3 regions of the Streptomyces sp. NBC_01750 genome follow, and region 3 is predicted to be linked to each of the others. Evidence: predicted binding sites of a transcription regulator. Region 3 holds the regulator's gene; each other region holds the start of a gene.

The links. The regulator HrcA, encoded in region 3, represses chaperone genes, less so after heat shock. The targets are predictions, from matches to a motif close to TTNGCACTCNGNNNNNCNGAGTGCNAA.
Region 1: a site for HrcA is predicted at 8,555-8,581, ahead of groES (co-chaperone GroES). Genes of this name have one in related genera too.
Region 2: a site for HrcA is predicted at 1,724-1,750, ahead of groL (chaperonin GroEL). Genes of this name have one in related genera too.

What each region holds. Positions count from the first base shown of each region.
Region 1 covers NZ_CP109137.1:5,394,165-5,404,342, reverse strand. The annotation lists gene OG966_RS24645 (response regulator transcription factor) at 240-851, opposite strand; gene OG966_RS24640 (WhiB family transcriptional regulator) at 1,284-1,607, shown strand; gene OG966_RS24635 (LysR family transcriptional regulator) at 1,678-2,574, opposite strand; gene OG966_RS24630 (MOSC domain-containing protein) at 2,655-3,323, shown strand; gene OG966_RS24625 (SDR family NAD(P)-dependent oxidoreductase) at 3,419-4,192, shown strand; gene OG966_RS24620 (hydroxyacid dehydrogenase) at 4,530-5,516, shown strand; gene OG966_RS24615 (ester cyclase) at 5,578-6,273, shown strand; gene groL (chaperonin GroEL) at 6,382-8,004, opposite strand; gene groES (co-chaperone GroES) at 8,100-8,408, opposite strand; gene OG966_RS24600 (polysaccharide deacetylase family protein) at 8,697-9,335, opposite strand; gene OG966_RS24595 (polysaccharide deacetylase family protein) at 9,332-10,178, opposite strand, start outside.
Region 2 covers NZ_CP109137.1:4,130,383-4,140,560, reverse strand. The annotation lists gene thrC (threonine synthase) at 1-560, shown strand, start outside; gene OG966_RS18445 (MoaD/ThiS family protein) at 607-882, shown strand; gene OG966_RS18440 (cold-shock protein) at 1,293-1,496, shown strand; gene groL (chaperonin GroEL) at 1,875-3,497, shown strand; gene OG966_RS18430 (peptidylprolyl isomerase) at 3,617-4,114, opposite strand; partial or broken gene OG966_RS18425 (ATP-binding cassette domain-containing protein) at 4,224-4,575, shown strand; gene OG966_RS18420 (PTS transporter subunit EIIC) at 4,617-6,134, opposite strand; gene murQ (N-acetylmuramic acid 6-phosphate etherase) at 6,194-7,123, opposite strand; gene OG966_RS18410 (MurR/RpiR family transcriptional regulator) at 7,209-8,126, opposite strand; gene OG966_RS18405 (hypothetical protein) at 8,243-8,599, shown strand; gene OG966_RS18400 (DUF4031 domain-containing protein) at 8,596-8,871, shown strand; gene OG966_RS18395 (HD domain-containing protein) at 8,935-9,582, opposite strand; gene OG966_RS18390 (DUF6479 family protein) at 9,797-10,178, shown strand, end outside.
Region 3 covers NZ_CP109137.1:2,997,796-3,007,973, reverse strand. The annotation lists gene OG966_RS13590 (HAMP domain-containing protein) at 1-1,533, opposite strand, end outside; gene OG966_RS13585 (ATP-binding SpoIIE family protein phosphatase) at 1,774-3,732, shown strand; gene hemW (radical SAM family heme chaperone HemW) at 3,773-5,005, shown strand; gene OG966_RS13575 (DUF3097 domain-containing protein) at 5,012-5,833, opposite strand; gene OG966_RS13570 (MBL fold metallo-hydrolase) at 5,844-6,578, opposite strand; gene hrcA (heat-inducible transcriptional repressor HrcA) at 6,760-7,782, shown strand; gene dnaJ (molecular chaperone DnaJ) at 7,783-8,919, shown strand; gene OG966_RS13555 (nitronate monooxygenase) at 9,306-10,178, shown strand, end outside.

The sequences.
Region 1 (10,178 bases), 2.4 Mb from region 3:
TGACGGCTGAGATTCCGTGGCACTGTGTCCAATGTTGTGCACCGAAGCGTTATGAGCAGGTGCGCCGGAACTCATCTCCTGCGCCCTCCCCTCCCGCTCGACCGACTTGTCCCCGAGGAACTCCACACCTCAAGGATGCGGCATCGCGCGGGAAACGGATGCCGACGCCCGTCCGCCGTCCCGCCCACCGAGTGGCGGGCGGGATCCGTCGTACCCCCGTGGCGACCACTCGCGTGGGCCTAGCGGACCAGGCCCCAGCGGAATCCGAGCGCGACGGCGTGCGCCCGGTCCGAGGCTCCCAGCTTCTTGAAAAGCCGCCTGGCATGCGTCTTCACCGTGTCCTCGGAGAGGAAGAGCTCGCGGCCGATCTCGGCGTTCGACCGCCCGTGGCTCATTCCTTCGAGCACCTGGATCTCACGCGCGGTGAGCGTCGGCGCCGCGCCCATTTCCGCCGAACGCAACCGGCGCGGCGCCAGCCGCCAGGTCGGGTCGGCGAGCGCCTGGGTGACCGTCGCGCGCAACTCGGCGCGCGAGGCGTCCTTGTGCAGATAGCCGCGAGCACCGGCGGCGACCGCGAGCGCGACGCCGTCCAGGTCCTCGGCGACGGTCAGCATGATGATCCGGGCGCCGGGATCGGCGGAGAGCAACCGTCGGACCGTCTCGACGCCGCCCAGTCCGGGCATGCGTACGTCCATCAGAATCAGGTCCGAGCGGTCGGCGCCCCAGCGGCGGAGGACTTCCTCGCCGTTGGCCGCGGTCGTCACGCGCTCGACGCCGGGCACGGTCGCAACCGCGCGGCGGAGCGCCTCTCGGGCAAGCGGGGAGTCGTCGCAGACGAGGACGGATGTCATGGCCGCCCTCCGCAGCTGATGCGCGTCACCTTGAGCCTCCAGGCTGAGTACGTTTCGTCACCTGTGCGGTTGAACGCTCTCGGACATGTGCCCGAGCGCTTGTTGTTTCAACCGCCTCCGCACTCTCAACGACGGTCACTCGAAAGAGTTACGGGTCGGACAGCCGCCTTCGGCACTCTACGTGAGGGGCCGTGCGCAGAGGAGAGCACTGCAGGTCATCCGTCCTTTCATCGGCAAGCTATGCCCCATTTAGCGCCTTTTCTTCCCTTTTCCTGGTGTCTGTGGCTAGATTCGCAATGAGTCATATTTACATCTACTAACACCGTAGATGTACGGTCGTGGTCACGGTACGAGTGCCGGATCCGACTCGTATCGCGTTCTGATCCGACCTGTCCTGTATCCACTCAGCACGGTTTCAAGGGGACAAGCGCTATGGCAGATTTCTCCCGCCTTCCCGGACCCAACGCCGATTTGTGGGACTGGCAGCTCCTCGCAGCCTGCCGTGGGGTGGACAGCTCTCTCTTCTTCCACCCCGAGGGTGAGCGTGGTGCTGCACGGAGTGCGCGCGAGAACTCGGCGAAAGAGGTCTGCATGAGATGCCCGGTCCGCGCGGAGTGCGCGGCGCACGCGCTGGCGGTGCGGGAGCCGTACGGCGTGTGGGGCGGACTGACCGAGGACGAGCGCGAGGAGCTGATGGGGCGCGCACGGCATCGACTGATCCCGGCGACCAGCGTGGGAGGCGTACCGCGAGGCTGACCCCGTCGGTACGAAAAGTTCGAAGAAACGTTCCCGCAGCGACCCCCCGCCCTTCGTGAGCAGGGGTCGGTCAGGGCCGTCGTGACGCGGCCAGAGTCAGCTGGTCGAGCATGGCGGCGACCGCCGGGACCTGCGCCAGGTCCGGGAGCGTGAGCGCGACGATCTCTCGCTGGACCGCGGGCTCCACAGTCACGGTGCGCGCGGCCTTGGGCCGAACCGACTCCATCGCCAGCTCGGGCAGGACCGCGACACCCAGACCGGCGGCGACCAGGCCGATCACCGCCGGGTAGTCGTCGGTGGCGAAGTCGATACGCGGGGTGAAGCCCGCCTCCTCGCAGACCTCGACGAGCTGGCGGCGGCAGCGCGGGCAGCCCGCGATCCAGGGCTCGCCGGCCAGATCGCCGATGGCGACGGAGTCCGATCCGGCGAGGCGGTGCCCCTCGGGGACGAGGCCCACGAGGCGGTCGGTGAGCAGCGGCCGGGCGGTCAGGTCGTCCCACTCCGTGTCCGTCCCGCCATAACGGAAGGCGAGCGCCACATCGCAGTCGCCCTCCCGCAGCATCTCCACCGAGCGGGGCGGCTCGGCTTCGACGAGAGAGACGCGGGTGCCCGGGTGGGCCGCGCGCAGGGCGGCGAGCGCGGTCGGCACAAGCGTGGAGCTGCCACTGGAGAACGAGACCAGCCGGACACGGCCCGCCCGCAGACCGGCGATGGCGGCGATCTCCTCCTCGGCGGCGGTGAGGCCGGCGAGGATTCCCGAGGCGTGCCGCACGAGCGCCTCACCCGCCTGGGTGAGCCGCATCTCGCGACCTGTACGGATCAGCAGCGGGGTTCCCGCGGACGTCTCGAGCGCCTTCATCTGCTGGCTGACGGCGGGCTGTGTGCAGCCCAGCGTGCGCGCGGCCGCCGAGAATGAGCCGGTGGCGGCAACGGCGCGCAGGACACGGAGATGACGGGCTTCGATCACTCTTCGAATATAAGGGACCCTTGGAGGGAAGGCTATAAATTGGATGGTTCGTTTGAGGCAGGGGGTTTAGCGTGGCGTCCATGAAGCTTCTGACCGTGAATGTGGGACGGCCGAAGACCGTCGAGTACACCGACTCCGCGGGCGGCACGACCGGCATCGACAAGCGGCCGGCCGAGGGGGCCGTCCGGGTGATGGAGCCGGGCCCCAAGGGACAAGGGGCCGGCGGCGTCGTCGGGGACACGGTCTGCGATCTTCGGCACCACGGCGGGACCCACCAGGCCGTGTACGCGTTCGCGCGCGAAGATCTGGACTTCTGGGAGCGGGAGTTGGGGCGGTCGATAGCCAACGGCTCCTTCGGGGAGAACCTCACGACGAGCGGGCTCGATGTGACCGGGGCGAAGATCGGTGAGCGCTGGCGGATAGGCGACGAGGTGGTGCTGGAGGTGACAAGCGGCCGCACTCCGTGTCGTACGTTCGCGAGCTGGCTGGGTGAGAAGGGCTGGGTCAAGCGCTTCATGCGGCACGGCGCGCCCGGCGCGTATCTGCGGGTCGTCGAGCCCGGCGAGATCCGCGCGGGCGACGCGATCGAGATCGTGCACAGGCCGGATCACGAGGTGACGGTCGAGCTCTCGTTCCGGGCCGACACCACCGAGCGGGAGCTGCTGCCCCGGGTGCTCGCGGCCGGCGAGGCGCTCCACCCCGAGCTGCTGAAGGACGCCCGCGCATACGTCGCCAAGCACGGCGGGTAGGGAAAACCTCGGACAAGGCCCCTGGGCAGGCACGGAATTCCGGCTGGCAAGGGGCCTCCCCCGCGTTCCCACACGGGGGCACTAACGTGCCGCCTATGACGACTGCACTGATTACGGGAGCGACCGCGGGGATCGGGGCCGCGTTCGCCCGACGGCTCGCGGCCGAGGGACACAACCTGGTGCTGGTGGCCCGCGACACCAAGCGGCTGCACGAGCAGGCCACCGAGTTGCACGACCGGCACGGCATCGAGGCGGAGGTGCTGACCGCCGACCTGTCGCAGGATGCCGGGATCGCCGCGGTCGAGAAGCGGCTCGCCGACCGGAAGAACCCGGTGGACCTGCTGGTCAACAATGCCGGGTTCGGCAACAAGGGACGCTTCCTCGAGGTGTCCATGGCCGACGAACTGACGATGCTGAAGGTGCACTGCGAGGCAGTGCTGCGGCTGACGGCTGCGGCGGCGGAGTCGATGCGGGAGCGCGGCCGGGGCGGGGTGGTGAATGTGGCGTCGGTGGCCGCGTTCGTGCCGCGCGGGACGTACGGCGCTTCGAAGGCATGGGTCGTGCAGTTCACGCAGGGCGCCGCGCGGGATCTGGCGGGTTCGGGCGTACGCCTGATGGCGTTGTGTCCCGGATTCGTGCGGACGGAGTTCCACGAGCGGGCCGGGATGGGGACGGACAACATCCCTGGGTGGATGTGGCTGGACGCGGACAAGGTGGTCTCCACAGCCCTGGCGGACCTGGCCCGCGGGAAGTCGCTCTCGATCCCGGACCCGCGCTACAAGGCACTGATGGGTGCGGTGAAGCTGGCGCCGCGCGGGTTGCTCGGCGGGATCACGTCCAGGACAGGCCGGAAGTACGGCCCGCAGTAGGCGCGTTGCGGGAACGATCCGGCCGGCGGACAAGCACGGCCGGGGGCGCGGCAGAGATCTCGGCCAGGGTGTGGACGGGGGCAGGGTCCCTCCTGGATGCCGCGTTCAGCGTCAACATCTACGGGGCCGTACTCCCCCGCACTCGTGAAACCCTTCGGGGTGCGACCTCAAGAGATCTATGAGGAGCTCGAGTTCCACCATGGACGACGCCACTGACCATCGCTCCGGCGGAAACCACGGAGAGAACCGCGGCAAGAACCCGGGCGGGCGCCCGGCGGAGAACCCTGGTGAGAACCCGGAGGAAGGCTCCGGCAGCCGCCCGTCCCTCCTCCTGGCCATGGGCCCCGGCATCGCCGAGCGCCTGCTCGACGACCGCCACCGCGACCGTCTCACCGCGCTCGCCCGCACCGACCCGCACCTGGTCGCCCACGATCTGACCGCGCCTTCGCCACCCGTCGCGGACGCGCTCGCCACGGCCGACGTACTGCTGACGTGCTGGGGCACGACCCCGCTCACCGCCGAGGTCCTCGACGCGGCCCCGCGGCTGCGCGCAGTCGTCCACGCCGCAGGCTCCGTCAAGCACCACATCACCGAGGCCTGCTGGGAGCGCGGCATCGCGGTGACCTCGGTCGCCGCGGTCAACGCCCTGCCCGTCGCCGAGTACACGCTCGCCGCGATCCTCTTCGCCAACAAGCGCGTTCTGCGCACCCGGCGCCGCTACCGCGCGCTGCGCACCCACCACGACTGGCACCAGGAGCTCGACGGCGCGGGCAACTACGGCCGTACGGTCGGGATCGTCGGCGCGTCACGGATCGGCCGCCGGGTGATCGAGCTCCTGCGCCCGATCGACCTGCGGGTTCTGCTGTACGACCCGCACGTGGAGTCGGCCGAGGCCGCCCGCCTCGGCGTCGAGACCGTGCCGCTGGACGTGCTCTGCGCCGACAGCGACGTCGTCACGGTCCATGCTCCGCAGATCCCGGCCACTCGCCATATGATCGGCGCCCGGCAGCTGGCACTGATGCCCGACGGCGCCACTCTGGTCAACACCGCGCGCGGTTCGCTGGTCGACGAGCGGGCCCTGCTCGGCGAGCTCATCTCCGGACGCCTCGATGCCGTACTGGATGTGACGGACCCTGAAGTCCCGTCTGCCGACTCGCCCTTGTACGACCTGCCGAACGTCCTGCTCACCCCGCACATCGCAGGCTCGCTCGGCCGCGAGCTGCACCGGATGGCCGACCGGGCGCTGGACGAGGTGGAGCGGTTCGCGGCCGGGCTGCCTTTCGCGGACCCGGTCCATCCAGGAGCACTGAAACATTCCGCTTAACTCATCATTAGGCGCAATTCTCACTAAACTGGACGCATCCCACCCATTTCCGGGAGGCGCCATGAAATTCGTACAGATAGTCGACTACAAGACCGAGCAGTACGACACCATGAACCAGCTCATGGACAAGTGGGTCGACCAGACCCAGGGCAAGCGGACCGCCACTCACACCCTCACAGGCAAAGACCGCGCCGACGACTCCCACTACGTCGAGATCGTCGAATTCCAGTCGTACGAAGACGCGATGAAGAACTCCCATCTGCCGGAGACCGACCGGATCTTCCAGGAGATGGTGGCGCTGTGTGACGGGATGCCGTCGTTCACCGACCTCGATGTGGTCCGTGACGAACAGCTGAACGCGGCGGCCGCCCGCCGCTTCTTCCACGAGATCGCCGTCGGAGGCAATCTCGACGCCATCGACGAGCTGTTCGCGTCCGACTACCGGGACCACGACATCCTCAAGGAAGAGGAAACCCTCATCGGGTCGCAGATCCTCCGCAGCGATGTCAGCGGCTGGCGCGACGCCTTCGACTTCACCTTCAACCTGGACAGGCAGGTGACCGAGGGGGACGACGTCGTAACGCTGTGGACCTGGACCGGCACCCACAAGGGCGACTTCATGGGCATCGCCCCCACGGGCAAGCAGTGCACCATGACCGGCACCACGATCTTCCACTTCGAGGACGGGAAGATCCACGAAGGCTGGTGGCACTTCGACATCATGCGCCTGATGCGGCAGCTCGGCGCGCTGGGCTAGCCGGCACCGGTGTTGCCGGGGCCCCGGCAACACCCGGCCCAACGCCGAAGGCCCTCGTTCCCACCGCCGAGCGGCGGGGACGAGGGCCTTCACATGTGTCGTACGGCGTCAGTGGCTGTGACCGTGGCCGTGACCCGCCTCGGCCTCCTCCTCCGCCGGCTTCTCGACGACCAGGGTCTCGGTCGTGAGCAGCAGGGAGGCGATGGACGCGGCGTTCTCCAGCGCGGAGCGGGTGACCTTGACCGGGTCGATGACGCCGGCCTTCACCAGGTCTCCGTACTCACCGGTCGCGGCGTTGAAGCCCTGGCCGGCCTCGAGCTCGGCGACCTTGGAGGTGATGACGTAGCCCTCAAGACCGGCGTTCTCGGCGATCCAGCGCAGCGGCTCGACGACGGCGCGGCGGACGACCGCGACACCGGTGGCCTCGTCGCCCTCCTTGCCGAGGTTGCCATCGAGCACCTTGGCGGCGTGGACGAGAGCGGAGCCACCACCGGAGACGATGCCCTCCTCGACCGCGGCGCGGGTCGCGGAGATGGCGTCCTCCAGACGGTGCTTCTTCTCCTTCAGCTCCACCTCGGTGGCGGCGCCGACCTTGATCACACACACGCCGCCGGCCAGCTTCGCGAGGCGCTCCTGGAGCTTCTCGCGGTCCCAGTCGGAGTCCGTGGACTCGATCTCGGCCTTGATCTGGTTGATGCGGCCGACGACGTCCTCGTGCTTGCCGCCACCGTCGACGATGGTGGTGTCGTCCTTGGTGACGGTCACGCGGCGGGCGGTGCCCAGCACGTCCAGATCGGCCTGGTCGAGCTTGAGGCCGACCTCCTCGGCGATGACCGTTCCGCCGGTGAGGGCGGCGATGTCGCCGAGCATCGCCTTGCGACGGTCGCCGAAACCGGGGGCCTTGACGGCCACCGCGTTGAAGGTGCCGCGGATCTTGTTCACGACCAGGGTGGAGAGCGCCTCGCCCTCGACGTCCTCGGCGATGATCAGCAGCGGCTTGGAGGCACCCGCCTGGATGATCTTCTCCAGCAGCGGCAGCATGTCCTGGATCGAGGAGATCTTGCCCTGGTGGATCAGGATGTACGGGTCGTCAAGGACGGCCTCCATACGCTCCTGGTCGGTCACCATGTACGGGGACAGGTAGCCCTTGTCGAAGGCCATGCCCTCGGTGAAGTCCAGCTCCAGACCGAAGGTGTTGGACTCCTCGACGGTGATGACACCGTCCTTGCCGACCTTGTCCATCGCCTCGGCGATGAGCCCGCCGACCTGCTGGTCCTGCGCGGAGAGCGCGGCCACGGCGGCGATGTCGGCCTTGTCCTCGATCGGGCGGGCGGTCGCGAGGAGCTCGTCGCACACGGCCTTGACCGCGGCGTCGATGCCCTTCTTCAGGGCGGCCGGGGAAGCACCCGCGGCGACGTTGCGCAGGCCCTCGCGGACCAGCGCCTGGGCCAGCACGGTGGCGGTGGTGGTGCCGTCGCCCGCGATGTCGTTGGTCTTGGTCGCCACCTCCTTCACCAGCTGGGCACCGAGGTTCTCGTACGGGTCGTCGAGCTCGACCTCTCGGGCGATCGTGACACCGTCGTTGGTGATGGTGGGGGCGCCGAACTTCTTGTCGATGACGACGTTGCGGCCGCGGGGGCCGATCGTCACCTTGACCGTGTCGGCAAGCTTGTTGACGCCGCGCTCGAGGGCGCGACGGGCGTCCTCGTCGAACTTCAGGATCTTCGCCATGGGAGCTTCACTGTCCTCTCAAACGAACTGCGCCCCGGGCTCCCGGCTACAAATGTCGCGGGGGCCAGGGGCGCAGATTAAAAACTTCGGGTGAATTACTTCTCGACGATCGCGAGCACGTCGCGAGCCGAGAGGACGAGGTACTCCTCGCCGTTGTACTTCACCTCGGTGCCGCCGTACTTGCTGTACAGCACGACGTCGCCGGTCTTGACGTCGAGCGGAAGTCGCTCGCCGTTCTCGAAGCGACCCGGGCCCACGGCGAGGACGACGCCCTCCTGGGGCTTCTCCTTCGCGGTGTCCGGGATGACCAGGCCAGAGGCCGTGGTCTGCTCGGCGTCGAGCGGCTGGACCACAATGCGGTCCTCGAGCGGCTTGATGGCAACCTTGGAGCTGGCGGTCGTCACGATCCGACCTCCCCCTTCGGAGATCTCACGGGGTTAACTGTCTGGGGTGGCGACCAGGTGGATCCGTCGTCGCGGGTGCCGGACCTGCCCGTCGCTGTGTTGGCACTCTCCAGTGGGGAGTGCCAGACCTGAGACTATGACTGCGGTTAGCACTCGGTCAAGCGGAGTGCCAATCCGGCGGGGCGGTGTCGGAAAGCCGGTGCCGGAAAGCCGGTGCCGGTCCGATACGGAGAACGCGGTACGGGCGCTCTCGGTTCCGCACCCACGGCAGCAGCGCGGACCCGGCCCTCACACGTAGTCCTCCAGACGCGCCACCGCGTACCCCTGCGCCTGGATATGGCGCAGCATCCGCCCCGTCGTCCCGGTGCGCGCGAGCACGATGGCGCCGGGCCGCAGTCGTTCACCCTCCACGTACGCCCGTCCCAGCACCACGGCACGGACCCCGCAGTGGGCGGCCGCGCGAAGTGTGTCGGCGTTGTACGCGCCGCGCGGCGGACGGAGCAGCCGCTCCCGCCGGCGGCAGATCTCGTCGCGCTGACCCTCGTACGAGAGCGTGCGCAGATCGGTCCCGTCCCCCGTACGGAACGTGCTGATGGGCAACTTCAGGTCGCCGACCATCCGCGCGAACTCCGGATCTCGCTCCGCGCCGTGGTCGAAGGTGAGGAAGACGACCTTCTCGCGGGTGGGCACCCGGTCCACCACGTACGGCATCTTCGGCCTGCGCGCGGGCGGCTTCGGCGCGGCCACGAGCGGCGCGGGCAGCCCCCACCGCTTGTGCGCGGAGCCCGGCACGCCCGGGCCGGAGGGGACCTGCTGCGCGGCCTTGCGCCCGAGGCGCTCGATCGGGTCCACCGACTGCGCGCACCCCGAGGCGAGAAGCGCACCGGCCGCCAGCACTCCGGCCAGCAGCCGGTGCGCGCGTCTCATACGTAGTCCTCCAGCTTTGCCACGGCGTAACCCCTGTCGGTGATCGTCTTCATGACCGACCGAATCAATTCGGGCATGGTGCTGTCCCACTCCTCCAGGCCACGGAAGTGCGTGAGAATGATGTCGCCGGGGTGCAGATCCTGGTCCGCCTCGCGCCACTCCATGTGGTCGGGGAACGCCTCGGCGGCCCACAGCGGCACGGCCTTGACGCCGCACGACTTGGCCACGCGCAGCGTGTCCCGGTTGTAACTGCCGTACGGCGGCCGGAAGAGCGGGGGCCGCTTCCCGAACCGGTCCTCGATCTTGCTCTGCTGGTTGCAGATCTCCCGCTTCTGCTCGGCGTACGAAAGGCCGGGCAGATAGAGGTGGTTGAGGGTGTGGTTCTGCAGCGAGACCCCGCGTTCCTGCATCTGCTTGAAATAGCCGTAGTTGTTGCTGATCAGGTAGTCGCTGAGGAACGCGCTGTACGGGATGCGGAGCTCGGTCATCATCCGCAGCAGTGCGGGGTCCTTCTCCCAGCCGTCGTCGATCGTCAGGAAGACGACCTTCTCCTTGACGGGCACGGTGGTGAACACGGGCGGCAGAGACTCGCCGTCCTCGACCTCGAAGCCCTCGCGGGTGGTGATCTCCGGCTTGACGGCGGGGGGCTGGGGCGCGGCGAGCGGGACCTTCGCCAGGCCCCACTTCTTGGCGGCAACGGCTCGGGCGGCCTGGGCGCGCTTCACCTTCTCCGCGTACGCGGAGAGCGCCCCGGCCGGGCCGTGCCGCTGCCGCTGAGCCGCTTTGGCGCCGCCGGAACCACGCGGAGCGCCGGAACCGCCGGAGGACTCAGCCGCACAGGCG
Region 2 (10,178 bases), 1.1 Mb from region 3:
TCGGCTGGCAGCTGCCCGACCAGATCGTGATCCCGATCGCCTCGGGCTCGCAGCTCACCAAGATCGACAAGGGTCTGCAGGAGCTGATCAAGCTCGGTCTGGTCGAGGACAAGCCGTACAAGATCTTCGGTGCCCAGGCGGAGGGCTGCTCACCGGTGTCGACTGCCTTCAAGGCCGGGCACGACGTCGTACGCCCGCAGAAGCCGGACACCATCGCCAAGTCGCTGGCCATCGGCAACCCGGCCGACGGCCCGTACGTGCTGGACATCGCGCGCCGCACGGGTGGCGCGGTGGAGGACGTGACCGACGAGCAGATCGTCGACGCGATCAAGCTGCTGGCCCGTACCGAGGGCATCTTCGCGGAGACCGCGGGTGGCGTGACGGTGGGTGTGACGCGGAAGCTGATCGAGGCGGGTGTGCTCGACCCGGCGCTCACCACGGTGGTCCTCAACACCGGCGACGGGCTCAAGACGCTGGACGCGGTGGCGCCGACCACCGGCCCGACCGCGACGATCCGCCCCAGCCTGGACGCGTTCCGCAACGCCGGCCTGGCCGGCTGACCACCCGGGCTTCCCGAACTCCCGAGACTCCAGGAAGGCACGCACCATGAGCGTCAACGTCCGCATCCCCACCATTCTCCGTACGTACACGGGCGGCCAGGCCGAGGTCCCGGCGGAGGGCGCGACCCTCTCCGAGGTCATCGCCGACCTGGAGAAGAACCACACGGGTATCGCCGCCCGCGTCCTGGACGACCAGGGCAAGCTGCGCCGGTTCGTGAACGTGTACGTGAATGACGACGACGTTCGTTTCGAGCAGGGGCTCGAGACCGTCACGCCGGACGGTGCCGGGGTTTCGATCATTCCCGCCGTCGCCGGCGGCTGAGCTTACCCAGCGTTACAGAATTGCCCCCTCCGCAAGAGAAGCGGAGGGGGCAATTCTCTATGGTTGAGCGCGGTACAGTTGGGGAAGGCCCCTCCGCTGCTTGTGCCGACCGCATATGAGAATGCGCCCGGGCGCGACAAGAAGCAGCCAATGTGTTCCCTCGAATTGCCGCATAGGCGTTATTTGCCGGGCCCGACTTGCCCCGGAATACTTTGAATTCTGGTCAATTATCCGTTCGGTCGTGCTCAGAATTCTCGTCCGACTGACCTGTTGCAGAGGGCAGTTGGGCAGATACATTCAGCCGCGGTCGACGCGTTCCGGCGCACACCCTCTCCTGTCGGAGGGTGGAGGTCTGACCCGGGTCCGCGAAGTGCGGTCCTGCGCAAGGGCCAGTAATAGGGGAGTTAGGCATGGCTCAGGGCACCGTCAAGTGGTTCAACGCGGAGAAGGGGTACGGCTTCATCGCGGTCGACGGTGGTGCGGATGTTTTCGTCCACTACAGCGCGATCCAGATGGACGGGTACCGCACCCTTGAAGAGGGTCAGCGAGTTGAATTCGAGATCTCGCAGGGCCAGAAGGGTCCGCAGGCGGACATGGTCAAGCTCGCCGTCTGATCTCGGCGCGATCGGCCACCGACGCACGCACTCACGCCGAGGGGCCCGCATCCCACCAGGGATGCGGGCCCCTCGTGCGTCTGCTCGCGGTTCGGCCTCGTGCTTCCGCGGGCCGGCCCCGTGCGTTCCCTCGTGCGTCTCCCGCCGTCGGTTCGCGGGCCGGTTCGGGGGGTTTCGATCCGCGAGAGTCGCTTGCACTCTCCTAGGGCGAGTGCTAATCATTGGCGTTAGCACTCTGACAGTGAGAGTGACAACGAGGACCGGGTTGGTGAGGTCCGCAGGCCGGGTGGGGCAAGGAACCACAAGGCAGGCAGACCGTCCGTCGCGGGCGCCAGCGCGGTCCGGAGAATCCACCCCAGTCCGGGAGGACCACTTCACATGGCCAAGATCATCGCGTTCGACGAGGAGGCACGGCGCGGTCTCGAGCGCGGGATGAACCAGCTCGCCGACGCCGTCAAGGTCACCCTTGGCCCCAAGGGCCGTAACGTCGTCCTCGAGAAGAAGTGGGGCGCCCCCACGATCACCAACGATGGTGTATCCATCGCCAAGGAGATCGAGCTCGAGGACCCGTACGAGAAGATCGGCGCCGAGCTGGTCAAGGAAGTCGCCAAGAAGACGGACGACGTCGCCGGTGACGGTACGACCACCGCGACCGTCCTCGCCCAGGCGCTGGTCCGCGAGGGCCTGCGCAACGTGGCCGCCGGCGCCAACCCGATGGCCCTCAAGCGCGGCATCGAGAAGGCCGTCGAGGCCGTCTCCGGTGCGCTGCTCGAGCAGGCCAAGGACGTGGAGACCAAGGAGCAGATCGCTTCTACGGCCTCCATCTCCGCCGCCGACACCCAGATCGGCGAGCTCATCGCCGAGGCTATGGACAAGGTCGGCAAGGAAGGCGTCATCACCGTCGAGGAGTCCCAGACCTTCGGTCTGGAGCTTGAGCTCACCGAAGGTATGCGCTTCGACAAGGGCTACATCTCGGCGTACTTCGCCACCGACATGGAGCGTATGGAGTCGTCGCTCGACGACCCGTACATCCTCATCGTCAACTCGAAGATCAGCTCGGTCAAGGACCTGCTGCCGCTCCTCGAGAAGGTCATGCAGTCCGGCAAGCCGCTGCTGATCATCGCCGAGGACGTCGAGGGCGAGGCCCTGTCGACCCTGGTCGTCAACAAGATCCGTGGCACCTTCAAGTCCGTTGCCGTCAAGGCCCCGGGCTTCGGTGACCGCCGCAAGGCGATGCTGAACGACATCGCCATCCTCACCGGCGGCACGGTCATCTCCGAGGAGGTCGGCCTCAAGCTCGAGAACGCGAGCCTGGACCTGCTCGGCCGCGCCCGCAAGGTCGTTGTCACCAAGGACGAGACGACGATCGTCGACGGTGCCGGTGAGAGCGAGCAGGTTGCCGGTCGCGTCAACCAGATCCGTGCCGAGATCGAGAACTCCGACTCGGACTACGACCGCGAGAAGCTCCAGGAGCGCCTCGCGAAGCTGGCCGGCGGCGTGGCCGTCATCAAGGCCGGCGCCGCGACCGAGGTCGAGCTCAAGGAGCGCAAGCACCGCATCGAGGACGCGGTGCGCAACGCCAAGGCCGCCGTCGAGGAGGGCATCGTCGCCGGTGGTGGCGTGGCTCTGCTCCAGGCGACTTCGGTCTTCGAGAAGCTCGACCTCGAGGGTGACGAGGCGACCGGCGCCAACGCCGTGAAGCTCGCGCTCGAGGCTCCGCTCAAGCAGATCGCCGTCAACGGTGGTCTCGAGGGTGGCGTCGTCGTCGAGAAGGTGCGCAACCTGGCCGTCGGCCACGGTCTGAACGCCGCGACCGGCGAGTACGTCGACATGATCGCCGAGGGCATCATCGACCCCGCGAAGGTGACCCGCTCTGCTCTGCAGAACGCGGCCTCCATCGCGGCGCTGTTCCTCACCACCGAGGCCGTCATCGCCGACAAGCCCGAGAAGGCCGGTGCCCCCGCGGGCGGCGGCATGCCGGGCGGTGACATGGACTTCTGAGCCTCGGCTCAGTAAGCCCGGTTACGACCGAAGGCGGCATCCCTGACAGGGGTGCCGCCTTCGGGCATTTCAGCGTGTGGTCACACGGCGACCTCTCGGCCGCTCAGGTCCCGCAGACGTCAGGCGACGCCGGAGCCCGAGATGGTGATCTTGGCCTTGGTGCGGCCGCTCTGCGATCCGTAGCTCTCGATCTTCTTGACCAGGGCCATGCTGTCCTCGTCGGCGACCTCGCCGAACACGACGTGCTTGCCGTCCAGCCACGGCGTCAGCACGGTGGTGATGAAGAACTGGGAGCCGTTGGTGTTCGGCCCGGCGTTGGCCATCGAGAGCAGGCCCGCCTTGTTGTGCGTGAGCTTGAAGTTCTCGTCGGCGAACTTCTCGCCGTAGATGCTCTTGCCGCCGGTGCCGTCACCGCGGGTGAAGTCGCCGCCCTGCAGCATGAAGTCGGGGATGACCCGGTGGAACGAGGACCCCTCGTACCCGAAGCCTTTCTCGCCGGTGACGAGCGCGCGGAAGTTCTCCGCCGTCTTGGGCACGACGTCGTCGTACAGGTTGAAGTTGATCCGCCCGGCGGGGGCGTCATTGATGGTGATGTCGAAGTAGACCTTGGTCGTCATAGGGCCATCCTGACATCCCCGGCAGGCGGGGGCACGACGGGCGCCCCGGTCCCCGCGTCGGTGGGCGAGCGATGGCATGGGTGTCCGAGTGCCCGAGGTGCCGAACCGGGGGGAGCGGCATGGGCATCTGCCCGGGGAGCTGTCCGGCGGGCAGCGGCAGCGCGAGGCGATCGTGCGTGCGCCCGGCCAAGCGGCCCGCGGTGCTGCTGGCCGACGAACCCACCAGGAATCTCGACGAGTCGATGCGCGACGAGATCATGGATCTGCTGGAGGGGCTGTGGGGGGAGCACACCCTGACGTTCGTGATGGTCACGCACGAGTCGGCGCCGGCGCGCAGGGCTCCTCGGCCGGCCGTCATCAGCAAGGGACGGGTGACGATCAAGGAGCAGGCGGCGGGGGCGGCGCAGGTCGTGCCGGGGCTCCGCCCCGGACCCCGCTCCTCAATCGCCGGAAGGGCGTGATTGTCCGGCGATTGAGGACACGCCCGAAGGGCGCACGGGCATCAGGGCGTGGCCGGCGCGGGTTCCTTCGGTGGGGCGGGGGAGCCCGCGGCCACTGGGGACACGGACTCCTCCGGAGCCACGTTCAGCTCCTCCAGCATCGCGCCGGTGAAGCCGAACCAGTACGTGGCCAGGAAGCCCACGACGTAACCCACCAGCAGGCCGGCCGCGTAGACCCCGATCGTCTCGCCCAGGCCCTTGTTGCCGGCGAGCAGCGGGAACAGCGCCCAGCCCGAGGGGCCGATCGCCGTGGAGCCGACCTTGTCGCCCAGCATGTTGAACAGTCCCACGAAGCCGCCGCCGAACGCGCCGCCGACGCAGGCCGTGACGAACGGGCGGCCCAGCGGGAGCGAGACGCCGTAGATCAGCGGCTCGCCGACGCCCAGAAAGCCCGCCGGGAGCGCGGACCTGATGGTGCTGCGGATCGAGGTGTTGCGGGGCAGCCGGAGGTAGACCGCGGCCGCCGCGCCGACCTGGCCGGCGCCCGCCATCGCGAGGATCGGGAGCAGGACCGTATATCTCTGCTGCTCGATGAGTGTGGTGTGGATCGGGATCAGCGCCTGGTGCAGGCCCAGCATCACCAGAGGCAGGAAGAGACCGCCGAGGACGAAGCCCGCGGCCGCGCCGCCGCCTGCCAGCAGCCAGTTCGCGAAGTCGCCGATCGCGGTGGAGATCTCACCGGCCACGAACATCACGCCGAACAGGGTCACCAGGCCGGCGACGAGGACGGTGAGGGTCGGGGTGACCAGGACGTCCAGGGCCTCCGGCACCCAGCGGCGGCACCACTTCTCCACGTACACCGCGAGCAGCGCCGCGCCGAGCGCGCCCAGGACGCCGCCCTGTCCCGGGGAGAGATGGACACCGAAGGCGGTGATCTTCGCGACGCCGGGGAAGACGATGATCGCGGCGACCGCGCCGCCCAGGATCGGCGTACCGCCGAACTCCTTCGCGGTGTTGTAGCCGACGAAGACCGCGATGAGCGACATGAAGCCGGAGGCCATCGCGGCGAGCGCGGGCACCACGGCCGGGGCCCAGCCGAGGTTGGTCAGCAGGCCGTTGAGTCCGGCGATGATTCCGCAGCCGATGAGGGCCGGGATCAGCGGGACGAAGATGTTCGCGATACGGCGCAGGAAGAGTTTGAAGGGCGTCGAATTCCGCGCCTTCCGGGCCGCCTTGATGGCGGCGCCCCGATCGGCGAGGTCACCGGCGGTCCTGGGGGCCGCTGCCACGAGCGCCTCGAACTCCGGGGTGACCCGGGCGACCGTGCCCGGCCCGAGCACGATCTGGTACGTGTCGTCCTCGACCACGCCCATGACCGCGGGAAGTGCCTTCAGGGCCTCTTCCTGTACGAGGGAGGGGTCGCGCAGACCGAGGCGGAGGCGGGTCATGCAGTGCGCGACGGTGGTGATGTTCCGGGCGCCGCCGACCAGGGGGAGGATGGCGGCGGCGATGGCGCTGTTCTTGTCCGGGGAGCCCGAGGCGTTGGGGGAGGCGGGGGAGTCCGGGGCGTCTGTTGCCATGGTGCGGAGTGCCTTGCTGTGGGGGACGTTCGGTGCCGTGGGGGATGTTCGGTCGGTGGTTACGGGCGGGCGGACTGCAGTGCCGCGCGCAGATGGCCCCTGCTCTCCGTCAGGAGACGCGCGGCGGTGGGGCCGTCGACCGATCCGAGGATGGTGAGGATGGCGTTCTTCACCTCGCCGTCGGTCGCGGCGAGGGCGGCCTCGATCTCCTCGTCCGACGCGCCGGTGGCGAGCGCGACGATCCGGCGCGAGCGGGCGCGCAGCTTCTCGTTGGAGGCGCGGACGTCCACCATCAGATTCCCGTACGTCTTGCCGAGCCGGATCATCGTGATCGTCGAGATCATGTTGAGGACCAGCTTCTGCGCCGTACCGGCCTTCAACCGGGTGGAGCCGGTGAGCAGTTCGGGGCCGACGACCACCTCGATGCCATGGTCGGCGGCCGCGCCGAGTGCGCTGTCCGCGTTGCAGGACAGGCCGATGGTGAGCGCTCCGAGGGATCGCGCGTGCTCGACCGCACCGATCGCGTACGGAGTACGGCCGGAGGCGGAGATCCCGACCACGGTGTCGTCGGCGGTCAGCTTCAGCGCGTCCAGGTCGGCGGCGGCCAGCTCCTTGCTGTCCTCGGCGCCCTCGACCGCCTTGACCATGGCTGACGGGCCGCCCGCGATCAGGCCCAGGACCTCGGCCGGGTCGGTGTTGAAGGTGGGCGGGCACTCGCTCGCGTCCAGTACGCCGAGGCGTCCCGCCGTGCCGGCGCCCGCGTAGACCAGCCGGCCGCCGCGGGACATCCGCCCGGCGGTGTCGTCGATTGCCGCGGCGATCCGCGGCAGCTGAGCGGCGACGGCGGCGGGGACGGTCTCGTCCTCGCCGTTCATGATCCTGGCGATCTCGAGGGTGGGGAGCTGGTCGATGTCGGCGAGCTCGGGCCGGAAAGCCTCGGTGGTGAGGGTGGCCAACTCGGCGCGGAGTTCACCGTAGGAGAAGGTCATGAAGAGCGGCTCTGCTTTCTCGGTCCGTGGGGGGCGGGTTCGGGCCTGCTCGGTGGGGACGAGGTGTTCGGCGGGGACGAGGTGCTCAGCGGGTGCGGGGGCTGTGCCGGTGGGCGAGCGCCTCGTACGAAGCGGCCAGGGCGGGGGCAGCCGTCTCGTACGTGCGCTGCGCCACGCCTATGAACAGGCAGTCCACGACGAGGAGTTGGCTGGTGCGGGACGACATGGCGGCCGGCCGCAGCTCGCTCTCGCGGGCGGTGGAGGTGGTCAGCACATGGTCGGCGTACTGCGATACGGGACCGTCCGGGCGGCCGGTGATCGCGACCGTCGTCGCACCGCGGTCGAAGGCGACGCGCAGCGGCTCGATGACGTCGCCGGTGGAGCCGGAGTGGGTGATGGCGATGGCGACATCGCCGGAGCGCAGCTGCACGGCGTTGGTGACGGCGAGGTGCGGATCGGTGTGGGCGTGCGCGATCAGGCCGATGCGCAGCAGCTTCTGGGCCAGGTCCATGCCGACGAGGGAGGACGCGCCGGCGCCGTAGATGTCTATGCGCCGGGCGGTCGCGGCGGCGGTCACGGCGGCGCCCAGCTGTACGGTGTCGAGCCCCGCGGCCGTGTCGGCGAGGGTCTGCTGCTCGTCGTACGCCAGCTTGGCGACGACATCCGCGATGGGGTCGTCGACGGCGATGTCGGCGGTGACGGCGGGCGCGCGGCCGGACTGCTGGTGGGCGGCGAGCCCGGCGAGGGCGAGCCGCAGGTCGCGGTAGCCGGGATAGCCGAGGAGCCGGGCGGTGCGGACCACAGTGGCCTCGCTGGTGCCCGTGAGCTCGGCGAGGCCGGTGACCGTGAGAGCCGCGCAGCCGGCGGGGTCGTCGGCCACGGCTTCGGCGACGCGCTGCATGGAGCGGGTCATGGACGGCGCGAGGGTCCGGACCTTGGCCGCGAGGGCGGCAGGGGCGGGCGGAGCTTCGACGCTGAAAATTTCCTTCACTGGATTGGTCACCCTTGAAAGATATTTTCGGTGTTTGTTCATCGTCAACCCCCCTTGGTCCGGCGGGGACCGGCGGCCGGGAGCGGACCGCCGGCCGTCAGTCGAACGGGTGGGGTGACAATGGCTTCATGGACGACGCGAACCCACTCGAGCAGGCACTGCACGCGGCACGGGCGCTGGTCCTCGCCGACCTGGCCGCGCGGGATGTGGCCGACGCCGGGGTCGTCTCGCTGGTCGAGGACGCGGTGACGCACCGCCGTTGGTGGGTCGAACAGTGGCCGGAGGGCGTCGAGTACATCGCGGGCCTGGTGGCTCAGGACGTCCAGGACGCGCTGCTCGAACGGTGCGGCAGATGGCCGCTCTGCCCGGTCTGCGACGCCGGCGACCCGCACGCGCTGGACGTCGAACCGGAGCTCGGCCCGGATCCGCACTGGGTCTGCGCCAAGGCGGGCGTCGTGGTGGCGCCGGTCGGTGGCCTCTCGTGACGGTGTACATCGACCCGCCGACCTGGCCGGGTCACGGCCGGCTGTGGTCGCACTTGGTCAGCGACGCGTCGTACGAGGAACTGCACGCGTTCGCGGCATCGGTCGGCTGCCCGCCGCGGGCCTTCGAGCGGGACCACTACGACGTGCCGTCGCACCGGTATGCCGATGCGGTGCGGGCGGGCGCGTTGGAGGTGTCCAGCCGCGAGGTGGTCGTGCTGCTGACGAAGGCGGGGCTGCGCAGACGCAAGGGTGCCCGGCCCCGGCAGGACTGATGACCGGCCGGGCATCCCCGGCCACCGTGCACTCCCGGCCATCGTGCGCCTGCGCCGCGCGGGTCAGGGCGCCAGCAGCTTGAGCTCTGTCGCCAGGTTGTGCCGCGCACGCGACTCCCACTCCCGCTCCCCGTACGGCGTGCGGAACAGTCGCGGCAGGCCGAGCAGCTGGCGCAGCACCGCCGCGCGGCCCTCGCGGAAGGGCTCGTCCGGGACAAAGGCGTACTCCTCCCGCACCGCCGCGCTGTACGCGGCGTACGGCTCCGGACCCGACGCCAGGATGGCCAGATCCGCGTCGCACAGGACCTGGCCGTTGGCGTCGGACTCCTCGGCGGCGTGGGTGACGGTGAGGCGGACCAGGCGGGCGACCTCGGCGGTGGCGGCGGGGGTCAACCCGGCCTCGGGTAGGGCGCGTTCCGCCAGGCGGGCGGAGCGTTCCTCGTTTTCGGAGCGGTCCGGGAGGTAGACCGCGTCGTGGAACCAGGCCGCGAGGCGGACCAGGTCCGGATCCGCGGCGTGCTCCTCCAGTACGTCGATATGGTTCAGCACCGCCGTCAGGTGATCGACCGTGTGGTAGCGGCGCTGCGGCTCCGACCAGCGGGTGAGCAGGTCGTCGGCGTACGGCAGCGGGTCCGGTGCGCTCGCGCCGTGGCGGGCGGCGATGAGGGTCTTGGTCCAGCGTGCGCGCAGGTCCACGGGGCTGTCGGTCATGGGGCGACTCTAGAACGCCCCGATCCGCTGCGGCGCGCCCGCCCCGACGAGGATTTCGCCCTCCTTGCCCGCTGTCCCGGCCGGACCGCGGGGACGGCACCGTCGCTCCTGGATCGAACGACGAGGAGCTGGTCTTCTCCGGCTGAAGTGGTGGTGAGGGGCGATAATGGAGGAAAGGGTATGCGTGCCATTCCGGTCCGCGGAGGCAGACACCATGAGCGCCTTGACGTTCGCCCAGAACAGCCCGGTTTCCGACATCGCGGTCGCTGAGCAGCTGAGGGGAGCCGCTCCCTTCATCTTCGGAATCTTCCTCATCGCGCTCCTGGCGGGCGCCATGTGGTGGGACGGCAGACGACGGGAGCAGCAGGTCCCGCCGCGCCCCGAGGAGCAGCCGAAGCGGCCCGATCACCCGGCGCACATCGAAGAGGTCCGCGAGCCGGACGAGGACGACTTTCCGCATGACGGCGGGCGGCTCCTCCCGTACAACCTGAAGACCCACAGCACGCACAGCCCGAGCAGTAAGCCCGAGGCCGCGCCTCCGCCCGGCGAGGACAGCGGCGGGGCGCCCGGAAGCGGCGGCCCGGGCGGAAGCGGCG
Region 3 (10,178 bases):
GGCGACCCTGGTGACCTCGTCGGCGAAGGCGCGCAGCTGCTCCACCATCGTATTGACGGTGTCCTTCAGCTCCAGGATCTCGCCGCGGGCGTCCACGGTGATCTTCTTGGAGAGGTCGCCGTTGGCGACGGCGGTGGTGACCTGCGCGATGTTGCGGACCTGACTGGTCAGGTTGGACGCCATGAAGTTGACGTTGTCCGTGAGGTCCTTCCAGACGCCGGAGACGCCGCGGACCTGGGCCTGGCCGCCGAGGTTGCCTTCCGTGCCGACCTCGCGGGCGACCCTGGTGACCTCGTCGGCGAAGGCGGAGAGCTGGTCGACCATGGTGTTGATCGTCGATTTGAGCTCCAGGATCTCGCCCTTCGCCTCGACCGTGATCTTCTTGCCGAGGTCGCCCTGGGCGACGGCCGTCGACACGAGGGCGATATTGCGGACCTGTGAAGTGAGATTGTCCGCCATGAAGTTGACGTTCTCGGTGAGGTCCTTCCAGACGCCGGAGACGCCGCGGACCTGGGCGCGGCCGCCGAGGTTGCCTTCCGTGCCGACCTCGCGGGCGACCCTGGTGACCTCGTCGGCGAAGGCGGAGAGCTGGTCGACCATGGTGTTGATGGTCGATTTGAGCTCCAGGATCTCGCCCTGGGCGTCCACAGTGATCTTCTGGGAGAGGTCGCCGTTGGCGACGGCGGTGGTGACCTGCGCGATGTTGCGGACCTGACTGGTCAGGTTGGACGCCATGAAGTTGACATTGTCCGTGAGGTCCTTCCAGACCCCGGAAACACCGCGGACCTGGGCGCGGCCACCCAACTGGCCTTCCGTGCCGACCTCGCGGGCGACCCTGGTGACCTCGTCGGCGAAGGCGGAGAGCTGGTCGACCATGGTGTTGACGGTGAGCTTCAGCTCAAGGAGTTCGCCGGTCGCCTCGACCGTGACCGTGCGGGTCAGATCGCCGCGGGCCACCGCCGTGGTCACCGCGGCGATGTCCCGCACCTGCGCGGTCAGCCGGGAGGCCATGGTGTTGACCGCCTCGGTGACGTCCCGCCAACTGCCCGAAAGACCCTGAACCTTGGCGCGTCCGCCGAGCCGGCCCTCCGTGCCCACCTCGCGCGCCACCCGCGTCACCTCGCTGGTGAACAGCGACAGCTGATCGACCATCTTGTTCACCGCACGGCCGAGCCGGCGTAGATCGCCGCGCAACTGACGGTTGCCGTCGTGCAGATCGACGCGCTGGGTCAGATCGCCGCCGGCCACCGCATCCAGCACGCGGGTGGCGTTCGCGGCGGGCACCACCAAGGCGTCCAGCAGCGCGTTCGTACTGATGACACCGGAGGTCCAGGCGCCCTGGCCGGGGCTGGCCGACAGCCGGTCGTCGAGCCGTCCGTGCCGTACGACCTCCCTGCGCACCCGCGACAGCTCGTCCGTGAAGTGCTGGTTGCGCACGGCGATCTGGTTGAACATCGCCGCCAGTTCGGCGGGCACGCCCTCATGGACCTCGGCCATCCGCACATGAAAGTCCCCGTCGCGCAGGGTCGTCATCGCGGTCAGCAGCGGGCGCAGCTCCGAGGCGCGGATCCAGCCGCCGTCGGCAGACGGCGGCGAGGACTCCGCAGGCAACCGGGACGCCGCCTGAGGGGAGGGCAACGCACTTTCTCTGTTCATAATCCGCCCACTTCGGTGACTCGGCGCTTATGAGCAGGCTCAGTCTGTCACTCTGTCGGTGTCATAAGCGGCGCATTGCCAGAACCGACCAGGAGCCGCACAGTGGGGTCCCTTCCGATGCAGCGCGAGACCGTTCACCGCACAACGCCGTTGTACCCCCTGCGGGATGACGCACGTTCAGTCGCTCGCACCAGCCTGCCCGGCAACCCTCTCGCACCGTCCGCCGCGCGCCGCTTCGTGCGCGCCGCCATCGCCGACTGGACCAACCTCGGAATGCTCGCCACCTGCGCCTTCTGCCGCGGGTCCGGGGGGTGCCCGCCGGGCAGTCACAGTACGGACCGGCTCGCCGACGACGCCGTTCTCATCGTCAACGAACTCGTCACCAACGCCGTCGTGCACGCGGGCACCACCGTCGAACTCCTCTGCAGGCTGGAGGAGTCGGCGGACGTCGAGCCCGCGGCCCTCGTGCTCGAGGTCTCCGACCACCACCCCGCCAGGGCCGTACGCAACGACCCGCACGGCGCCGAGGAACGCTCCGGCACGCCCGAGTACGGGCGCGGCCTCCATCTCGTCGCCGCCCTCGCCGAGCGCTGGGGCATCACCTACCGCTCCGGCCTCAAGACCGTCTGGGCCCGTCTGCCCGTCGACGGCTGGGACACCTGCCCGCTCCCCGGCGCCGAACCCGCGCTGCAACGCGGACTGCGCGCCGCCGAGATCCTCGCCCCCTCGCCCCGGCGCACCGTGCGCGAGGACCAGGACTGGATCAGCCGCGGCGCCCTCTCCTTCCTCGCCGAGGCATCCGACCTGCTCGCCGGACAGCTCGACGAGGACATGGTCGCGGCGCTCGCCGGGCAGCTGCTGGTACCGAGGCTCGCCGACTGGTGCGCGATCTGGCTGGACAGCGAGGCGGGACGGCCGGGGTCCGGCTGCGGCGCGGGCGGCGGAGCGGGGGCCGCGCAGCGGCTCGCCCGGGTCTGGCACAGCGACGAGTCCCGTACGGAGCAGCTGCGCGATGCCCTGGGCAAGGAGCCGCCGCTGCTGCCCGAGGCCGCGGGCAACGGGCCCGTACCGATCCCCTGGCCCGGTGACGGCGAACCGGGTGCCGGTGAGGGCTCGGCCGTCGCCTACCGCCTGGCCACGGGCGGACGCGGGCTCGGCACCCTGCTGGTGGCGCGGTACGGCCTCGCACGCGTACCCGACGAAGCGACCGCGCTGATCGCGGACTTCGCACGGCGGGTGGCTCTCGCGATCAGCGCGGCCCGCCAGTACACCCGGCAGGCCACCATCAGCCGGGTCCTGCAGCGCGGTCTGCTGCCCGGCAAGGTCGGGGAGATCCCCGGCGTCGACCGGTTCCTGGTGTACGAGCCGAGCGACGACGGCGTCGCGGGCGGCGACTTCTACGACATCTTCCCGGCCGGCTCGGGCGGCCGCTGGTGCTTCATGCTCGGCGACGTCCAGGGCAGCGGACCCGAGGCGGCGGTCGTCACCGGCCTCGCCCGGCCCTGGCTGCGGCTGCTCGCCCGCGAGGGGTACCAGGTCGGTCAGGTGCTGGACCGGCTCAACGGACTGCTCCTCGACGACGCTATGGAGGCGGCGGAGTCGGCCGCGCTGATGGTCGTGGCAGCGGGCGGTCAGGGCGTCCCGGAGGGTCCGCAGGCGCGGTTCCTGTCCCTGCTCTACGGCGAGCTGGTGCCCTCGCCCCGGGTCGGCGGAGGCGTCCGCTGCACGCTGGCGAGCGCCGGACATCCGCTGCCGCTGCTGCTGCGGCCCGACGGCCGGGTGCTCACCGCGGCCGAGTCGCAGGTGCTGCTCGGGGTCGTCGAGGACGTCGCGTACCAGAGCCAGACTTTCGACCTGGAGCCCGGGGACACCCTTCTCTGCGTCACGGACGGGGTGACGGAGCGGCGCTCGGGGACGCGGATGTTCGACGACGAGGACGGGCTCGCCCGGGTGCTCGCCGGCTGCGCGGGCCTGACCGCGCAAGGGGTCGCGGAGCGGATCAAACAGGCGGTGTACGAGTTCGGGGAGGCGCCGCCGGAGGACGATCTGGCGTTGCTGGTGCTCAAGGCGCGGTAGCCGTCCCGGGGCACTCGCGAGGTGACGGACAATGGGGAGCATGCCTTCCGTACTGCCCGATGGTGAGCCCATGCCCGAGGACGGGGCGCTGCCCGCGTCCGCCCTGACGGGCGCCGGGGACCGGCCGCTCGCCTTCTATCTGCATGTGCCGTACTGCGCGACGCGCTGCGGCTACTGCGACTTCAACACCTACACGGCGACGGAGCTGCGCGGCTCGGGCGGCGTGCTCGCCTCCCGGGACAACTACGCCGCGATGGTCGCGGACGAGGTCCGCCTCGCCCGCAAGGTACTGGGCGACGACCCGAGGCAGGTGCGGACCGTGTTCGTCGGAGGCGGTACGCCGACGCTGCTCGCGGCCTCGGACCTGGTGCGGATGCTGGAAGCGGTCCGCGAGGAGTTCGGGTTCGAGGACGGCGCGGAGATCACGACCGAGGCGAACCCGGAGTCGGTGGACCCGGCGTATCTCGCCGAGCTGCGGGAGGGCGGCTTCAACCGGATCTCCTTCGGGATGCAGAGCGCGCGGCAGCATGTGCTGAAGGTGCTGGACCGTACGCATACGCCGGGCCGCCCGGAGGCGTGCGTCGCGGAGGCACGGGCTGCGGGCTTCGACCATGTGAACCTCGACCTGATCTACGGCACGCCCGGCGAGAGCGACGACGACTGGCGCGCGTCCCTGGCGGCCGCGGTGGGCGCGGGTCCGGACCACATCTCGGCGTACGCGCTGATCGTCGAGGAAGGCACACAGCTTGCGCGGCGGATCCGCCGCGGCGAGGTCCCGATGACCGACGACGACGTCCACGCGGACCGGTATCTGATCGCGGACTCGGTGCTCGGGGACGCGGGCTTCGACTGGTACGAGGTCTCCAACTGGGCCACCTCCGAGGCGGGCCGGTGCCTGCACAACGAGCTGTACTGGCGCGGCGCGGACTGGTGGGGCGCGGGCCCCGGCGCCCACAGCCATGTGGGCGGGGTGCGCTGGTGGAATGTGAAGCACCCGGGCGCGTACGCGGCGGCGCTGGCGGAGGGCCGCTCGCCGGGCGCGGGCCGCGAGCTCCTCTCTGCGGAGGACCGCCGGGTGGAGCGGATCCTGCTGGAGCTCAGGCTCCGGGACGGCTGCGAGCTGGGGCTGCTGCGCCCGGCGGGCCTGGCGGCGGCGGCCGGTGCCCTGTCGGACGGCCTGCTGGAGCCGGGACCGTACGAGGAGGGCCGGGCCGTACTGACGCAGCGGGGCCGCCTGCTGGCGGACGCGGTGGTACGGGACCTGGTGGACTGACGCCGCTCAGGCGGGCGGTGCCGTCACGAAGTCGATCAGGTGCTCCACCGAGCCCAGGAGCTCCGGTTCCAGGTCCCGGTAGCTCCGGACCCCGCCCAGAATCCGCTGCCACGCCGCTCCCGTGTTCTCCGGCCAGCCCAGTGCGCGGCAGACTCCCGTCTTCCAGTCCTGGCCGCGCGGCACCGACGGCCATGCCCGGATGCCGACCGAGGACGGCTTCACCGCCTCCCAGACGTCGATGTAGGGGTGGCCCACGATCAGGGCGTGATCGCCGGCGACCTGGGACGCGATACGGGACTCCTTCGAGCCCGGGACCAGATGATCCACCAGCACCCCGAGGCGCGCGTCCGGGCCGGGCGCGAAGTCCTTGACGATCGACGGGAGGTCGTCGATGCCTTCCAGGTACTCCACCACCACGCCCTCGATCCGCAGATCGTCACCCCAGACCCGTTCGACGAGCTCCGCGTCGTGGCGGCCTTCCACATAGATACGGCCCGCCCGCGCGACCCTCGCCCGTGCCCCCGGGACCGCGACCGAGCCGGAGGCCGTACGCGCCGGGCGGGCCGGTGCCGTCGCCGAGGGGCGGACCAGCGTGACCACCCGGCCCTCCAGCAGAAACCCCCGCGGGACCAGCGGGAACACCCGGTGCTTGCCGAAGCGGTCCTCGAGCGTGACCGTCGGGCCCTCCGCGGTCTTCTCGGTACGGATCACCGCACCGCAGAAACCCGTCGTGACCTCCTCCACGACCAGGTCGGACTCGGCGGGGACCTCCGGGGCCGGCTGCCGCTTCTTCCAAGGAGGCGTCAGATCCGGGCTGTAGCTGCGCATTTGGCCGACGCTACGACACACTGAAGCGCTCCGCCAACGAATCCCGCTGCGCGCGTACGAAAGCCGCGTCGACTCTCGCCCCGTGCCCTGGGACATATACCGCGTCCTCGCCGCCCAGCGACAGCAGCCGGTCCAGCGCCGCCGGCCAGCGGGACGGGATCGCGTCCGGGCCCGCCTGCGGTTCGCCCGACTCCTCCACCAGATCCCCGCAGAAGACCACCTCCGGGCTGCCCGGGCCGCCGTCCGGCACCAGCAGTGCCAGATCGTGGCCCGTGTGGCCGGGCCCGACATTGGCCAGCAGCACCTGGCGGCCGCCCAGCTCGAGCGTCCACTCCCCGCACACCAGATGGCGCGGCAGCACCAGCAGATCGGCGGCCTCCGCGGCCTCCTTCGCGGGGACACCGTGCCGTACGGCCGCGTCGCGGATCTCGTCCCGCTCGCGCCCCATCAGGTCGTCGAGGCCTACCGCGCCGAACACCTCGGCCCCCGAGAACGCCGCGGTCCCCAGTACATGATCGAAGTGCGGATGGCTCAGTGCGATATGCGTCACTCGGCGGCCGCCCAGCAGCGCCTGCGCCTGGGTGCGGAGCTCGGCGCCCTCACGGAGCGTCGAACCCGTGTCGTACATGAGGACACGGTCGTCGCCGGCGACCAATCCGACGGTCGCGTCCCAGACAGGCATCCGCCGGCGCCCCACCCCGTCGGCCAAGCGCTCCCAGCCGAACTCTTCCCAACTGACGTCCATACCGCGACGCTATCGGCAGGGACCAGCGGTGTCGCACGGTAGCGTGATCGGCCGCCCCTTGCAGAACGCCCTTGCTAGGGGCGTACCCGACAGCCGTACACTGGCTCGGGGGAGTGCTGGCACTCGAACGTATCGAGTGCCAGGCAGTACCACCAAGGAACCACGGCTGGAGGTGTGCGCGATGCTCAGCGAACGCAGACTCGAAGTGCTGCGCGCCATCGTCCAGGACTATGTCGGCACAGAGGAGCCCGTCGGCTCCAAGGCTCTCACCGAACGGCACAGGCTCGGTGTCTCCCCGGCTACTGTCCGTAACGACATGGCGGTGCTGGAAGAGGAAGGGTTCATCGCCCAGCCGCACACCAGCGCCGGCCGCATTCCGACGGACAAGGGCTACCGGCTCTTCGTCGACAAGCTGGCGGGCGTCAAGCCCCTGTCGTCGCCCGAGCGGCGCGCCATCCAGAACTTCCTGGACGGAGCCGTCGACCTGGACGACGTCGTGGGCCGTACGGTACGGCTGCTGGCGCAGCTGACCCGGCAGGTCGCCGTCGTCCAGTACCCCTCGCTGACCCGGTCCACGGTCCGGCATGTGGAACTCCTCTCCCTCGCGCCGGCCCGGCTGATGCTCGTGCTCATCACGGACACCGGACGGGTCGAGCAGCGCATGATCGACTGCCCCGCGCCGTTCGGCGAGACCGCGCTGGCGGACCTGCGGGCCCGGCTCAACAGCCGGGTCGTCGGGCGCCGCTTCGCGGATGTGCCGCAGCTGGTGCAGGAGCTGCCCGAGTCCTTCGAGCCGGAGGACCGCGGCACCGTCTCCACGGTGCTGGCGACCCTGCTCGAGACTCTGGTCGAGGAGACCGAGGAGCGGCTGGTGATCGGCGGCACCGCCAATCTCACCCGTTTCGGGCACGACTTCCCGCTGACCATCCGGCCGGTGCTGGAAGCGCTCGAGGAGCATGTGGTGCTCCTCAAGCTGCTCGGCGAGGCCAATGACTCGGGCATGGGCATGACCGTACGTATCGGTCATGAGAACGCCCACGAGGGCCTCAACTCCACTTCCGTGGTCGCGGTCGGCTACGGTTCGGGCGACGAGGCAGTTGCCAAACTCGGCGTGGTCGGACCGACCCGCATGGACTACCCCGGAACGATGGGAGCGGTACGCGCAGTGGCACGTTACGTCGGACAGATCCTGGCGGAGTCGTAAGTGGCCACGGACTACTACGCCGTACTCGGCGTACGCCGCGACGCATCGCAGGACGAGATCAAGAAGGCCTTCCGCCGGCTTGCGCGCGAACTCCACCCGGATGTGAATCCGGACCCGAAGACGCAGGAGCGCTTCAAGGAGATCAACGCCGCGTACGAGGTGTTGTCGGACCCGCAGAAGAAGCAGGTCTACGACCTCGGCGGAGACCCGTTGTCCCAGGCGGGCGGCGGAGGCGCGGGCGGATTCGGGGCCGGTGGCTTCGGCAACTTCTCCGACATCATGGACGCGTTCTTCGGTACGGCGTCGCAGCGGGGGCCCAGGTCGCGTACGCGACGGGGCCAGGATGCGATGATCCGGCTGGAGATCGATCTCAACGAAGCGGCCTTCGGCACGACCAAGGACATCCAGGTCGACACGGCTGTCGTCTGTACGACGTGCTCCGGTGAGGGCGCGGCGCCGGGGACCTCGGCGCAGACCTGCGACATGTGCCGCGGACGCGGTGAGGTCTCGCAGGTGACGCGGTCCTTCCTGGGTCAGGTCATGACCTCGCGGCCGTGCCCGCAGTGCCAGGGCTTCGGCACGGTCGTGCCGACGCCGTGCCCGGAGTGCGCCGGCGACGGCCGCATCCGCTCGCGCCGGACGCTGACCGTGAAGATCCCGGCGGGCGTCGACAACGGCACCCGCATCCAGCTCGCGGGCGAGGGCGAGGTCGGCCCGGGCGGCGGCCCGGCGGGTGACCTGTACGTCGAGATCCACGAGCTGCCGCACGCGGTCTTCCAGCGGCGCGGTGACGATCTGCACTGCACGGTGACGATCCCCATGACGGCGGCGGCGCTGGGCACGAAGTGCCCGCTGGAGACGCTCGACGGCATCGAGGAGATCGACATCCGCCCGGGCACACAGTCCGGCCAGTCGATCCCGCTGCACGGGCGTGGCATCACGCATCTGCGGGGCGGCGGCCGGGGCGACCTGATCGTGCACGTCGAGGTGATGACGCCGTCGAAGCTGGACGCGGACCAGGAACGGCTGCTGCGGGATCTGGCGAAGCTGCGCGGCGAGGAGCGGCCGACGGGGCAGTTCCAGCCGGGGCAGCAGGGATTGTTCTCCCGCCTGAAGGACGCGTTCAACGGGCGGTAGCCGTTGGGGCGGGAGTGCGGGTTGCCCGTTTCCGGAGTCTGCCCCGGCTCCCGCGCCTCGATCGTCGGCGAGGCTGGTGTCGGGGCTCCGCCCCGGACTCCGCGCCTCGATCGTCGGCCGGGCGGAACCTTCCGCCCGGCGGGGCTGAACCTTCCGGCCGGTGGGCTGGATTTCCGCCCGGCGGGCGGAATCTCAACCCGTCCGGCGATTGAGGACACGCCCGGGGGGGCGTACAAGGGTCCGGGGGCTCGCCCCCACACCACGCGGCGGGGCCGCAGATCGACACAGCGGGAAGGCGCGGGCAGGGGAATGGCCCGCCCCCGCACCCCCGCCGGCCGCGGAACACCCGATTCGGCCGCGCGCGGCCAACATGGCACCATGCCTGCATGTCCTCCGCACTGACCGATCTCTGCCGGTATCCGATCGTGCAGGCCCCCATGGCGGGCGGCGCCTCCTGTCCGCAGCTCGCCGCCTCCGTCTCCGATGCCGGCGGGCTCGGCTTCCTCGCCGCCGGATACAAGACCGCGGACGGCATGTACCAGGAGGTCAAACAGATCCGCGGGCTCACCGGTCAGCCCTTCGGCGTCAATCTCTTCATGCCGCAGCCCACCACCGCCGACCCCGCCGCCGTCGATGTCTACCGGCAGCAGCTCGCCGGTGAGGCCGCCTGGTACGAGACACCTCTCGGCGACCCCGACAGCGGACGGGACGACGGGTACGAGGCCAAGCTCGCCATCCTCCTCGACGACCCCGTGCCGGTGGTCTCCTTCACCTTCGGCTGCCCGACCCGCGATGTGCTCGACTCCTTCGCGAAGGCCGGGACCTTCACCGTGGTCACCGTCACCACGCCCGAGGAGGCGCAGGCCGCGCAGTGGGCCGGTGCCGACGCCGTGTGTGTACAGGGCATCGAGGCCGGCGGCCACCAGGGCACGCACCGGGACGACCCCGCCGCCGACGGCTCGGGGATCGGGCTGCTCTCGCTCATCGGGCTGGTCCGCGAGACCGTGCAGCTGCCGGTCATCGCCGCCGGCGGACTGATGCGCGGCGGCCAGATCGCCGCCGTGCTCGCGGCAGGTGCGAGCGCCGCGCAGCTCGGGACCGCGTTCCTGGTCTGTCCCGAGTCCGGCGCCAATGTGCTGCACAAGCAGGCCATGACCAATCCGTTGTTCGTCCGCACCGAACTCACCCGTGCCTTCTCCGGGCGGCCCGCCCGTGGCCTCGTCAACCGCTTCATGCGGGAGCACGGTCCGTACGCCCCC